3 regions of the Sodalis sp. RH22 genome follow, and region 1 is predicted to be linked to each of the others. Evidence: riboswitches for the same ligand, from Rfam matches in the RefSeq annotation. Region 1 holds a riboswitch; each other region holds the start of a gene.

Region 1 (4,564 bases):
ATAACGTGGCGGTCGCCTGCCGCCAGTCGGCGGCCTTGGTGATGGCGCTGACCACCGCGATGCTGCCGACGCCGCAGCGCAGCACGTCGTCCACCCGATCGATACCAATACCGCCGATGGCCACGGTGGAGATGCCGGGCATGCCGGCCACCAGGCGTTTCAGCTCCGCCAGGCCCTGCGGCTGTGACGGCATGGCTTTGGTCTGGGTAGGGAAGATATGGCCGAGCGCGATATAGGATGGCTGTAGCGCCAAAGCGCGGGCCAGTTCGCTATCGTCGTGGGTGGAAAGACCGAGTCGCAATCCGGCGCGCTGGATGACGGCCAAATCCGCCGTAGCCAAATCCTCTTGTCCCAGGTGCACGCCATAGGCGCCGTGTTTAACCGCCAGCCGCCAATAATCGTTGATGAAAATCCGGGCGCGGTATTTCCGTCCCAGCAAAATCGCGGCCTCGATATCCGGTTCGACCCGGTCTTCCGGCTGGTCCTTGATGCGCAACTGCAGCGTGGCGACGCCGGCGTCCAGCAGCCGGACCAGCCATGCCAGCGAATCCACTACCGGATAGAGCCCGAGCCTGGGCTCGGTCGCCGCAAAGGGCGCGTCGGGCGCAATCATTTCGCCACCCCCGTATCCTCAGGCGCAAGATAGATTTCCCCGCCGCTGGCGCGAAACGCCGACGACATCTCCGCCATGCCGCTTTCCCGTACCTCAATCGCCTGGGCGGCGGCATAATCCCTGACCTCCTGGGAGATTTTCATCGAGCAGAATTTCGGACCGCACATGGAGCAAAAATGGGCTACTTTGCCGGATTCCTGCGGCAGCGTTTCATCGTGATAGGCGCGGGCGGTGGCCGGATCCAGGGCCAGATTAAACTGGTCCTCCCAACGGAATTCAAAGCGTGCCTTGGACATGGCGTTATCGCGTATTTGCGCCCCGGGATGGCCTTTGGCCAGATCGGCGGCGTGAGCGGCGATTTTATAGGTAATAAGCCCCTGCTTAACATCTTCTTTGTTCGGCAGGCCCAGATGCTCTTTCGGCGTGACGTAGCACAGCATCGCACAGCCGAACCAGCCGATAAGCGCGGCGCCGATGCCGGAGGTAAAATGGTCGTAACCCGGCGCGATATCGGTGGTCAGCGGCCCCAGGGTATAAAACGGCGCTTCGTGGCAATGCTCCAGCTGTTCGGTCATGTTGCGCCGGATCATCTGCATGGGAACATGGCCAGGGCCTTCGATCATCACCTGCACGTCGTACTCCCAGGCAACTTTGGTCAATTCGCCCAGGGTATAGAGTTCGGCAAACTGCGCTTCGTCGTTGGCATCATGGATGGAGCCGGGACGCAGGCCGTCCCCGAGGGATAATGAGACGTCGTAGTCGGCGCAAATCTGGCAAATATCGCGAAAATGCTCATAGAGGAAGCTTTCCTGGTGATGCGACAGGCACCATTTGGCCATAATGGATCCGCCGCGCGACACGATGCCGGTCAACCGTTTGGCGGTCATCGGCACGTAACGCAACAGCACGCCGGCATGGATGGTAAAATAGTCCACGCCCTGTTCCGCCTGCTCGAGCAAGGTGTCGCGAAAGCATTCCCAGGTCAGGTTTTCCGCCACGCCGTTGACTTTTTCCAGCGCCTGGTAGATGGGCACCGTGCCGATGGGCACCGGACTGTTGCGCAGGATCCACTCGCGGGTTTCATGGATATAGCGGCCGGTGGACAGGTCCATCACCGTATCCGCTCCCCAACGGGTCGCCCAGACCAGCTTCTCGACCTCTTCCTCAATGGATGAACTGACGGCCGAGTTGCCGATATTGGCGTTGACCTTGACCAGGAAATTGCGGCCGATAATCATCGGCTCCGACTCCGGATGGTTGATATTGGCGGGGATAATGGCACGACCGTCGGCCACTTCCCGGCGCACGAACTCCGGGGTAATATCCGGCGGCAAATGCGCGCCGAAGCTCTGGCCGGGATGCTGTTGCAGCAATACGTCGCCGCGGATGCGTTCGCGGCCCATATTTTCCCGCAGGGCGATAAACTCCATTTCCGGCGTAATGACGCCGGCGCGGGCATAATGCAATTGCGTGACGCGCCGGCCGGGTTTGGCGCGCCGCGGCGTATGGCTGGGGGCGAAACGAACCTCATCCAGGCCCTCGTCGGCCCGGCGTTCGCCGGTATAACGCGAGCTTAGGCTGTTCAACGCCTCGCTGTCCCCGCGCTGTTCAATCCAGCCCGAACGCAGGCGGTGAAGGCCGGCGCGCACGTCTATCTCTGTCGCCGGATCGCCATAGGGTCCGGCGGTGTCGTATACCGGCACCGGCTCGTTTTCTTCGTAGCGCGGCGTTTTGCCGTTGCCGCCGATAAGCGTGGGGCTAAGCGCGATCTCCCGCATCGGCACCCGGATGTCGGCGCTGTTGCCCTGGAGATAAATACGCCGGGAGTTGGGGAAGGCTTCGCCTTTCAGACGATGGATGAATTCCTGCGCCTGGGCGCGCTGCTCACGGCGGGAAGGGGTGGTTTTGGATAACGACATAGCAATTCCTCACAATAAACGGGAAAATTGCTTGTCAGGAGCGCTACGGGAGTAATGAGGCCGGGCTTTGAATTTAGCAAAATAGACTATAAATCAAAGCGTTGCTTTACTCTTGTTCCCTTCGCAGGTATTAACCCGATCAGGTTCCGCGGATCCCGAATTAACGGTCTCAGCCTGGCGTAATGTACGCGCTAGGCACTCCGACAAGATATAGCGGCCCGTGAAGGACCGGTTACGACTTACTGCTTACCGCAAAATTACGCCAGACGCGATACGTCCGGATTATTGGCGGCCGGCACCGAGGCCAGGTAGTCCGCTTTATATTCCAGCGCCTGCTGGATCAGTTTGTCCTCCAGGGCAAAACGCGTGGCCAGGGCCTCGCCCACGCCGGAAAGCGCCTGTTGGAACTCCATACAGTTATCATGATCGATGGCCGTTTCCAATTGGCTATCATAAAATGCCATGATTTGTTTGGTATTTTCCTGCAACGCCGGATACAACTGGGTACTGATGATTCTTTTGCTGCTGCTGGTATCGTCCGCGTCCTGAACGATACGATCGTAGATATGGAAATGGCCGGCGGAAAGGTAGTCCACCAGTTTATGGCAAAAGTCGTCCAGCGCGTTTTCGTCCAGGGGAGTATGCTTTTCTTTATTGGGCTTAAGACCGATGAGATGGTAATACGCAATGAGCAACTTCCTGCGGGCCAGTATCCACTGATCGATCAGTTCGTTACTGCCGCCAACGCGTTGAGCCAGAATGTCCAGCTGGTTTAGCATGATTGACTCCGATGTAATAAAGTAACGCTGCGTTACTCATCAATTAAAGCTAATTTCTAGCTTGCCAGTGAATAAGAGGTAGTGCAACTAAAATGGAACAAGAACTCAACGGTAGCGAAAATGGCTGGTGGATCGTCAGCCAGGACAGCAAATTGTGGTTACCCAAGGGGGAACTGCCATTTGGAACGGCATCGGCCTGGTCACTTCAAGGATTGACAGCGACGCTTATCGGCGAATGGGAGGGGTCGCCCGCCTGGCTGGTACGCCACGCCATGCCCCGGGATATGGGCTCGGTGCGCCAGATCATCGATAGCGACCCAGGCTTGTTCCAACTGGCGGGCCGGGGCGTGCAACTGGCGGAGTTTTATCGTTCCCATCGCTATTGCGGCTACTGCGGCCATGAGATGCGCGTCAGTAACCGGGAATGGGCCTGCCTGTGCGATCATTGCCATGAACGGTATTATCCGCAAATCGCGCCCTGTATTATCGTGGCGATCCGCCGCGGCGACGATATCCTGCTGGCCCAGCATACCCGCCATCGCGGCGGCATTTACACGGTGCTGGCCGGTTTTGCCGAGGTGGGGGAAACCCTGGAGCAGACCGTGGCCCGCGAGGTCATGGAGGAGACGCGGATTAAGGTGAAAAACGTCCGTTATGTCACCTCGCAGCCCTGGCCTTTCCCGCATTCGCTGATGATGGCGTTTATGGCGGAGTACGCCGGCGGCGAAATCACCCCCGATCATAATGAAATCCTTGATGCCGGCTGGTACCGTTATGACGCGCTGCCCCTGCTGCCGCCGCCCGGCACCGTGGCCAGGCGCTTAATTGAGGACACGGTCGCGCTCTGCCGCGCCGATCGGGAAAATGACGGCCCGCATGCTACACTCCATTCATAACTGCAAGGGAATCCTGTATGCATGAACTGAAGAACGACCGCTATCTGCGCGCCCTGCTGCGCCAGCCTGTTGATGTCACGCCCGTATGGATGATGCGCCAGGCCGGGCGTTATCTGCCGGAATATAAAGCCACCCGCGCCGAGGCCGGTGATTTTATGTCACTGTGCAGGAATGCCGAACTGGCCTGTGAAGTGACCTTGCAGCCGTTGCGTCGTTTTCCGCTTGATGCCGCGATCCTGTTTTCGGATATCCTGACGGTTCCCGACGCCATGGGACTGGAATTGTATTTTGAACAGGGGGAGGGGCCGTGCTTTGCCCGTCCGATTACCTGTAAAGCCGACGTGGAGCAGTTGCCGA
Region 2 (4,564 bases), 790 kb from region 1:
GCAGCCCAAGGCCGATGTTTTCCGCCACCGTCAGGTGAGCGAACAGGTTATGCTCCTGGAACAGCATGGAGACGGGGCGCCGGGCGGGCGGGGTGGCACTGTGATCCTGGCCGTTTAACCACAGGCTGCCGCTGTGCAGGGGCAGAAAACCGGCTATCAGGTTGAGCAGGGTGCTTTTGCCGGCACCGCTGGGGCCCAGGACGGCGACCTTTTCTCCCGCTGCCAGCCGCAGGTCAAAACGCATCGGCAAATGTTGGTAAAGATAGGTCGCTTTATCCAGTTTTATCATGCAGCCCCGTGAGTTTCTCGATTAGCGTAAATAATAAAAAGCACAGCGCCAATAGGAACAGCGCGGTAACGGCCCCGTCCTCGCTGCGATAAGCGCCGATTTGCTGGTAAAGATAGAGCGGCAGGGTCCGGAAATGTTCATTGCCGAACAACGCTACCACGCCAAAATCACCCAGCGACAGGATAGAGGCGAACGCCATGGCGCGGCCAATCGGCTGGCGCAGCGCGCGCCATTCCACCCAATGTAGCCGCGTCAGGCCGCGCATATCCAGGGACAGGCATAAACGATTATACCTTTCCGCCAGGTCCAGCATCGGCGTTTCCAGAATTTTCAGGGCGTAGGGAATGGCCATCAGCGCATTGGTCAGTATGACCAATGCATAGGGGGAGCGGGGCAATCCCAGGGTATGGGTGGCGATCAGGAAGAAACCGGTGGCCAGCACAATGCCCGGCATCGCCAGGATCAGCATGCCGCTAAGATCGAGCAGTTGCGCGGACCAGGGACGTTGACGCAGCCTCAGCTCGCGGCTGCTCCATAGCAGCATCAGCGTTAGCACCACGCACAGCAGGCCCGCGCCCAGGGCAATGCGCAGCGACGTCAGCAATGCCGACCACAGCGCCGGCTGCGACAGGACCCGCGCCATGCCCGTATTGACACCGCCGGCCACCACGGCCAGCAGGGGCGGCGCCAGCAGCGCCAGCGCCAGGACAATAACCAGCGCGTCGGTCAAACGGCGCGCCAGATTATCGCCGGGATTGCGCCACTGGGAAAAATGCGTCGCGCCGACGGGAAACGCGCGGGTCAGCCGTTGGCTGGACAAGACCAGCCCCAGGCAACAGATCATTTGCACCAGGGCCAGCAGCGCCGCGCGGCCGGGATCGTAGTCATAGCTTAAGGCCTGGTAAATCGCCAGCTCAATGGTGGTCGCCCGCGGTCCGCCGCCCAGCGACAGCACCGTGGCAAAACTGGCGAAACACAGCATAAATATCAGCGCCGCCGCAGGCAGCAGTTGACGGCGCAGATAAGGCCACTCAAGAATGCGGAAGAAATGCCAGCCCGCCATGTCCAGCTGCGCGGCCAGCTGGCGCTGCTCCACCGGAATGCCTTCCAGCGCCTGCAACAACAGGCGGGTGGCCAACGGCAGGTTAAAAAATACATGGGCCAGCAGGATCCCCCGCAGGCCGTAGGGTGAAAAACCGTAGGGAATATGCAGCCAGAGGCATAGCTGCGCCAGCCAGCCGTGGCGACCATACACGCTCAGGATGCCGAACACGGCCACCAGCACCGGCAGCACCAGCGTCATGGCGCAAAAGCGCAGCAACAGCAGGCGTCCCGGAAACCGCCGGCGGTAAAGCGCCCGCGCCAAAAAAACGGCGGGCAGCACCGATAGCAGCGCCGACAGCAGCGCCTGCCAAAAGGTAAAACGCAGGACATGCCACAGATAGCTGTCCGACAGCACGTCGCGCCATTGGAGCGTCGGCGCGTTCAGCCACAAGGCGCCGACCGCCGTCAGGGCCACGGCCGTAAGCATCAGCGCGGCCAGCAGTCCCGGCCATAACCAGCGCGGTATCATCGGCCAGGCATCATTGGCTGACGGAACGCAACCAATCCTGGGTCCACGCGCCGCGTTTGGCCGCCACGTCATCCGCGCTGAAATTCAACGTCTTGGCCGGCAATACGTCAAAGCCGGCCGGCAGCGCGGTTTTGATCACCGGATACATCCAGTTGCCGGTGGGAATGGTCTGCTGGAAAGCCGGGGAAACGACAAAACGCATAAACTGCTGCGCCAGCTGCGGATTTTTACTGGCGGCTAATTGTCCGGCCACCTCGACCTGGAGATAGTGGCCTTCGCTGAAGGTCGCCGCCGCATAGTTATCCTTCTTTTCCTCGTTGATATGATAGGCCGGCGACGTGGTATAGCTGAGCACCATGTCCGCTTCTCCTTTCAGGAATAAGCCATAGGCTTCGCTCCAGCCCTTGGGCACGGTAACGGTTTTTTTCGCCAGCCGTTGCCAGGCCTGGGGCGCTTTATCGCCATATACCTGCTGCACCCAGAGCAATAAGCCCAGTCCCGGGGTACTGGTGCGCGGATCTTCGTAAATGATTTTCAGCGCCTGCGGCCCGTCTATCAGTTCATGCAGGCTTTTGGGCGGATTTTTCAGCTTGTTCTTGTCATAGACAAACGCAAAATACCCGTAATCAAAAGGCAGGAAGGTGGGATCATGCCACGCCTGCGGCAAGGTCAGATGAGCGGTGTCGACGTTATGCGCCGTAAAGAGATGCGTATCCTGCGCGGGCTTAAGCAGGTTGTTATCCAGGCCCAGCACCACATCCGCGTCGCTGTTCTTGCCTTCGATGCGCAGACGGTTGAGCAGGGCGACGCCATCTTCCTGCACGACATATTTCAGCTCGCAGCCACAGTCTTTTTCAAAGGCGGTTTTTATCGCCGGCCCCGGGCCCCATTCGGAGGCAAAGGAATCATAGGTATAAACCGTCAGGACGGGTTTTGCCAACGCCGGGGCGGCGGCGAGCAATAGCAGGCAGGGTAACCATTTTTTCAACACTTTGCGCTCCTGGAAAAAAAAAGGCGGCAAAGGCGTTTGAGGCGGCAGCGGGACGCACTCTCAAATCCCTTCGCCGGTATTAGCCGGATCAGGTTCGACGGGTATACTCTCAGCTTGCGCGCCGGCTAACGCTATGCCGGACGCTTCGCACCCCGTTGAGAACAAATGCAAGTGTAATGGTTTTATCCCTGGCTTAACAGCCTGTCTTACGTGTCTTATGTGTCTTATGTGTCTTGCGGGTCTTGCGGGTCTTGCGGGTCCGGCGGGGCGAACCAGGCGGATTTGAAATCAAACCATCCCAGCGTATTCATCCTGACCCCGCGCATGCTGCGCTGGCCCTGTAGAATCAGCCAATGATGGAACAGCGGGTGCAGGCGATGGCCGGTGATAAGCGATTGGCACCATTGCGCCATGGACAGGCCCTTGCCGCGCCATTTCTCCAGCGCGTCGCTAAGGTCGGCCGGCAGGCAATGATGCATCAGCGGCATCTCGTAAAAGCTGGCGAACAGGGAATAATCCAGCGGCAGGTAAAAATTAGCGCTGCCGAGCCATAAATCGCTCTCGGCCTCACCGTTATGCCAGGCGGCATAATCCACGGTATTGATCACCAGCGCGATGTCCTGCCGGGCCAGCACCGCACCGAGCGCGCGGCAAAGATCATCGAATTCCGAATGGGCGCGATAAACCGTCAGGGTGATGCTGCGCAGCCCCGCGGGTCTTGGCCGCGGTTGCGCGACCCTGCTATGGCGCCAGCGCGGCAGGATACCGTAGGCCGGCGACCAGTAATGCTGGTAGGCCGATCCCGCCTCGGTCAGCATGGCGATGGGATCGATATTTTCACTCAGCCAGCGGCGGGTATCATCGTTTTGCATCAGCGGCGAACGGGCATCAAACAGCAGGAAATAGCAGCCTTCCTCCAGCCGGGTTTCCAATTGACCCGGGGTGCTGTTATCCGCCTGGAGCTGGACGCCGGAATAGCTCAGCTCGGCGGTGAGTTCCGGCAAGATCCAGATATTCACTTCATCAATCAGTGCGCGATAGCCGAAATAATCATCAAAGGCGCGAATCTTCAATAAGCTTTCCCGGTTGTCGATCACCGCATAGGGTCCGGTGCCGACGGGACGGCGGACGAAGTCCGGCATCGTCTCCCATTCCTGCGGCAAAATCATGGCCGGCACGCTGCCCAATAGCCAGGGCAGCCAGTCGTCCGCGGCGGTCAGGGCGACATCAACGGTATTGGGGATGGCGGACGAGACAGCTTTTATATGGCAAAACAGCGGATTTCCCCGCAGGCGCAGCAGCGAGCTGCACACATCCTGCGGCGTCAGTTCCCGCCCATGATGAAAATGGATCGCCGGACGCAGGTAAAAGCGCCATAACAACGGCGAAATTTGCTGCCAATGATGGGCGAGGTCCGCTTCCAGTTCCCCATTTTCCTCATTTATTTTGGTCAGGCCGCTGAAAATCTGCCGCACGATGTGGTTCTCAGAACGCCGCAAAGGACTGCCGGGCAGCAGGTTCAGCAGCGGGCGATAATACAGTACCCGCAATATGTGCTTGCCCTGGCGGAAGCTGCGGCCCAGATGGGAAAGCAGCATCTGGCGTACCCTGTCCTTATCGCCCACCAGTTGGACCAACTGCTCGATGCGATCCTGCTCCAGCAGATCCTCCGCCCGCTGCTGTTGCAACGCCAGGCCGGTATAGTGAAAGG
Region 3 (4,564 bases), 1.8 Mb from region 1:
GGGCTGGCCCGCCGTTGTTACGATCGCTGCTTTCATTCCGTTTCACCCCTGGGCGCGAATCCGGCCATCCCCGATGGCAACCGGGTTCAAATGGATAATATGTGTATTATGCACATACATGGCCGCCAGGAAAAGCCGCACAGAAGAATAAATCGTCACGGCAACAGACGCCCGCGCATCGTCCTGTAACCCCAAGACGGGGGCAGCGGCCACGAAAACGCGGCGCGGGCGCGCCTGGCTACTGCTGCCGGATCCTGCGGTGCATCAGATAATATTTGCCGTGCTCGGAAACACCGGATGAGATAATCGTCCAGCCGTGACGCAGATAGAATTGCTGCGCGCCCACATTCTCCTGCAGGCATTTAAGCGCCATGGTGCCGCGGCAGAGCGGATAGCACGCCGTCAGCAGCGCGGTGGCTACCCCGCGGCGCTGCCAGGCAGGATCGACAAACAAATTATGCAAAAAGCTGTCCGGCAGCCAAAGCGAGGCAAAACCGGCAATATGGCCCTGTATTTCGGCGACGATGATCTTTTCATCGAACGTGGCGCCGTCAAAATCCTCCAGCCGCCACTGCCGGTTATCAAGCCAGGTCCAGCCGGCCTTGCGTGCCGACAGATAGAGAGTACGCAGAAAAGGACGATCCGCTTCCCGGTAATCCCTGACAACCACATCCTCTTTTTTCATCTGAAACCTTAGTTAACTTATTGATTTGTTACCTTCTCAGTATCAAGTTTAACTTATAGATGGAATAAATAATATTGTGCTTATTATTTCCAGGCGGTATAGGATGCGGTGCCGGCGCGGTGCGGTCCGCCGGCAGGCGATCGCGATTATTATCCGGTCGCATCTAGCTGAAGCTTAAACTAGATTAATATAAACGCGGGATGCCGCTGAGGATAAACCGTCTTAAACACCGGTATGAGGGTAGCGCAAGCCCTGGGCGGCAGTCATTAGCGCCGCAATGATTGATAAAACTGTTAGAGGTTGCATCCATAGCCTGCCTCTTATATTATCCAAAATCCCACCGGTATTACATGTTGAAACTGCTCTTTATTACCCCTTATGGATAATAAATGATGAGTGTTAGTTAATATGGCAGGCATATTTTATGGAAAAACCCTTAGAGAATAATCAAGATTTCTTTATCCAAACGATGAAAATAGAAATCAAACTTTATCTTCAGCAGATATTCAAGAACGCCAACGCGTTCTGTTTTGCCTACTTTATGATGAATAAAAGCGATAACTTCCCAGCCTATATAATATCCGACTACCCCAGCGGCTGGCTGAATCAATACCGCAGTTACGGTTATCAAAAAATCGACCCGGTGATGCTCATCGCCTGCCGGAAATTCACCCCTTTTTTTTGGCCTGATAATCCGTCGATAATACAAGAGCATAGCTTTTTCAGGCTGTCAAAATATTACCGGCTTGACAGCGGCTACACTTTTACGTTGCATGATTGCGATAACAACCTGGCTACATTAAGCATCAGCAACCGCCAGGGAAAGGAGGACTTTTATCATTTTATTGAGCAAAACAAAGAAAGACTGCAGATGCTGCTGATTAGCACTCATGATAAGGTATTGAACTTTATGCAAAATACGTTGCCCAACGCCACGTCCCATGGCGAGAGATCACACGTCCAGGCGCTGTCTCCCCGGGAAAAAGAAGTATTATTCTGGGCCAGTGTCGGAAAAACCTATGGCGAGGTCGCGACCATCCTGGCAATACGCGAGGGAACGGTAAAATTTCATATCAGAAATATTATTGATAAGCTAGGCGTTACGAATGCAAAACATGCCATCAGCCGGGCCACGGAACTTAAATTATTTGGTTAACTATCCATTTATCATTTCGCGCAACGTGATCACAACCCTGTCCATCTGTGGGAGTTTTATTATGCTGTCGGCTTAAAATGGACAGCGTTGCCAATATATTTGCAATCATTTATATAGTGTTTAAGATGCAGGCGTTGCCGCGAGAAATTTGATGCTATCATTGCCCGGTGATTCTTCTGGCTGTTGAAGGTAGGCATGATTAGATTCTGTCTTTTTAATTTATTAGCTTTGTTTTCATTAACGGCATATTCCTCTGAGCATCTCCATAAAATAATTTTAATCGATCTCATGAATAATAAGCCAATGTTTTGTCATGCTGAGCCCCGTTGGCGCTTTTCCCCGCCGATAAAAGACGATCCCTGGCTGGCCGGGCGGTTAAGCGCGCTGGCCGAGGCGGGATTTGCCCGCCTGGAGGGGGCCGGGGACAGTGCGCAGTGGTGGTTGACGCCCACCGGTGCCACGGGTGCGCAATTCTGCGGGGACGTTTGTTACGGCCGGATGTTGGTCAGTCCCCAGCGGCCCTGCTCATAGCCTTATTATTAAGTCTGCTGATAATTGTGTTTATGAGATCGACGCCGGCGGAGGGACCAGGCTCCGCCGGCAAACTCACCATTGATCTTTTCTCCCGCCCGCCGGATAATCATGCCACTTGACTCGGGGTGTCCGCCGCTGTGCGCCGGACTGAGATTTTACCCGTATGACCTGATCTGGATAATGCCAGCGTAGGGAAGTCACGGCCTGTTGTCCCGCCGGGTCCGTCTTCCTCAGCGCCGGCTGGGAGCGCTATGATTACCGAACCTGCCGAACTGCCCGGCTTAGCCGCCGCGTCTTCCCTTACCCTGCTGCGCCAGCGCAAGCCATTAGTCCATTGTATGACCAATGACGTGGTACAGGCGTTTACCGCCAATGCGCTCCTGGCCGTCGGCGCCGCCCCGGCCATGGTGATCGAACCCCGTGAGGCGGTTCAGTTCGCCGCCATGGCCGATGCGCTGCTGGTGAATATCGGCACGCTGACCGCGCCGCGGGCCGAGGCGATGATGGCCGCCATTACGTCGGCCAATCAGGCCGGCACGCCATGGGTGCTGGATCCGGTGGCCGTGGGCGCATTAACCTTCCGTACTGAATTTGCCCGGGGCATATTGACGTTAAAACCCGCCGCCATTCGCGCCAATGCCTCGGAAATCTTGGCGCTGGCCGGGCAGCCGGCCCTGGGCCGCGGCGTGGACAGCGCCGACGACTCCCGCCACGCCCTGCCTTTTGCCCGCCAGCTGGCCGCGGACTATGGCACCCTGGTCGCGGTTACCGGCCGGGTGGATTTTATCACCGACGGCGATCGGGTCTGGTCCGTAACCGACGGCGACGCCATGATGACGCGCGTCACCGGTACCGGCTGCGCCTTATCGGCCGTGGCGGCGGCGTTTTGCGCCCTGCCGGGCGATCGGTTGCAGCATCTGGCCGCCGCCTGCAGGATCATGGCGCGGGCCGGGCGGTTAACCGCCCGGGACGCGGCGGGTCCGGGCAGCTTTGCCGTCGGCTTCCTCGACCGGCTGTACGGCCTGCAGGAGGAGGATATACAATGAAGCGCTGCCATAACCTGCTCAGTATCGCCGGCACCGATCCCAGCGGCGGCGCCGGTATCCAGGCTGATTTAAAAACCTTCTCGGCGCTTGGCGCCTATGGCGCCACGGTCATCACCGCGCTGGTGGCGCAAAATACCCGCGGCGTGCAGTCCATCTATCCTATCAGCGCTGAATTCGTCGCCGCCCAGCTGGATTCCGTGCTCGGTGACCTGCGTATCGACAGCGCTAAAATCGGCATGCTCGGGCAGGCGGACATCGTGCGGACGGTGGCGGCAAAACTGCGGCAATATCCCATACCCTATGTGGTGCTCGATACCGTGATGGTGGCGAAAAGCGGCGATTTCCTGCTGTCGCCGGATGCCGTGAGCGCCGTGCGGGATGTCTTATTGCCGCTGGCGTCCATCATCACCCCTAATTTGCCGGAAGCGGCGGCGCTGCTGGGCTGCCGCGCCGCCGCCAGCGAGGAGGAAATGCGCCGGCAGGGCCGGGAACTCCTGGCCTACGGCTGCCAGGCGGTGGTGATGAAGGGCGGCCACCTGCATGGCGACTCCAGTCCCGACTGGCTTATCACCGCCACGGACGAACGGCGTTTCGACGCCGTCAGGGTGAACACCCGGCATACCCATGGCACCGGTTGCACGCTCTCCGCCGCGCTGGCGGCCCTGCGTCCGCTGCATGACGACTGGGCGCAAACGCTCGCGGCGGCCAAAGCCTGGCTGCAGCAGGCGCTGCTGCATGCGGATGATCTACAGGTCGGGCAGGGGATCGGGCCGGTCCATCATTTCCACCAGTGGTGGTGACATTCCGGTGAGAATGCCCTGGGCAAAGTTAAGCAGCGAGCGGGCGTCGTGCAGATGCCGGGCGTCGAAGGCGTTGAGCAAATAACTGTTCTCGCCGCGGTGCGGGCGGATGCGCAATGACGGCAGGGGAGTGCCGCCCCGGTATTCCGGTACCGCCGTATAGATATACCCCGGCTGCATCTGGTTGTCTTCATCGCGCCATAATAATTGCAGCGCCGGATAAGGGCCGAGACAGCGGCCGATAAAGACATTCCCGGCCCAGAAACCTTCGTACTCGCCGTCTTTTTGCAGTCGTTTTTCGCTGAACACCGGCGCGTTGATCAAGCCTGATAGCGTGTCGGGC

Evidence for each region. A riboswitch is a leader RNA that binds a small molecule or an ion and turns the genes downstream of it on or off. The one in region 1 is predicted to bind thiamine pyrophosphate.
Region 2: linked by a shared signal. The riboswitch ahead of thiB (thiamine ABC transporter substrate binding subunit) and the one ahead of thiC (phosphomethylpyrimidine synthase ThiC) in region 1 are both predicted to bind thiamine pyrophosphate.
Region 3: linked by a shared signal. The riboswitch ahead of thiM (hydroxyethylthiazole kinase) and the one ahead of thiC (phosphomethylpyrimidine synthase ThiC) in region 1 are both predicted to bind thiamine pyrophosphate.

What each region holds. Positions count from the first base shown of each region.
Region 1 is NZ_CP178731.1:3,642,724-3,647,287, reverse strand. Features, by position in the region: gene thiE (thiamine phosphate synthase) at 1-613, opposite strand, end outside; gene thiC (phosphomethylpyrimidine synthase ThiC) at 610-2,532, opposite strand; TPP riboswitch at 2,632-2,745, opposite strand; gene rsd (sigma D regulator) at 2,790-3,311, opposite strand; gene nudC (NAD(+) diphosphatase) at 3,404-4,207, shown strand; gene hemE (uroporphyrinogen decarboxylase) at 4,225-4,564, shown strand, end outside.
Region 2 is NZ_CP178731.1:2,851,277-2,855,840, reverse strand. Features, by position in the region: gene thiQ (thiamine ABC transporter ATP-binding protein ThiQ) at 1-289, opposite strand, end outside; gene thiP (thiamine/thiamine pyrophosphate ABC transporter permease ThiP) at 273-1,862, opposite strand; gene thiB (thiamine ABC transporter substrate binding subunit) at 1,873-2,853, opposite strand; TPP riboswitch at 2,901-3,018, opposite strand; gene sgrR (HTH-type transcriptional regulator SgrR) at 3,078-4,564, opposite strand, start outside.
Region 3 is NZ_CP178731.1:5,407,151-5,411,714, forward strand. Features, by position in the region: gene ACL2XN_RS24640 (zinc-binding alcohol dehydrogenase family protein) at 1-36, opposite strand, end outside; gene ACL2XN_RS24645 (N-acetyltransferase family protein) at 239-685, opposite strand; gene ACL2XN_RS24650 (helix-turn-helix transcriptional regulator) at 1,110-1,841, shown strand; TPP riboswitch at 2,487-2,587, shown strand; gene thiM (hydroxyethylthiazole kinase) at 2,627-3,421, shown strand; gene thiD (bifunctional hydroxymethylpyrimidine kinase/phosphomethylpyrimidine kinase) at 3,418-4,221, shown strand; gene ACL2XN_RS24665 (hypothetical protein) at 4,168-4,564, opposite strand, start outside.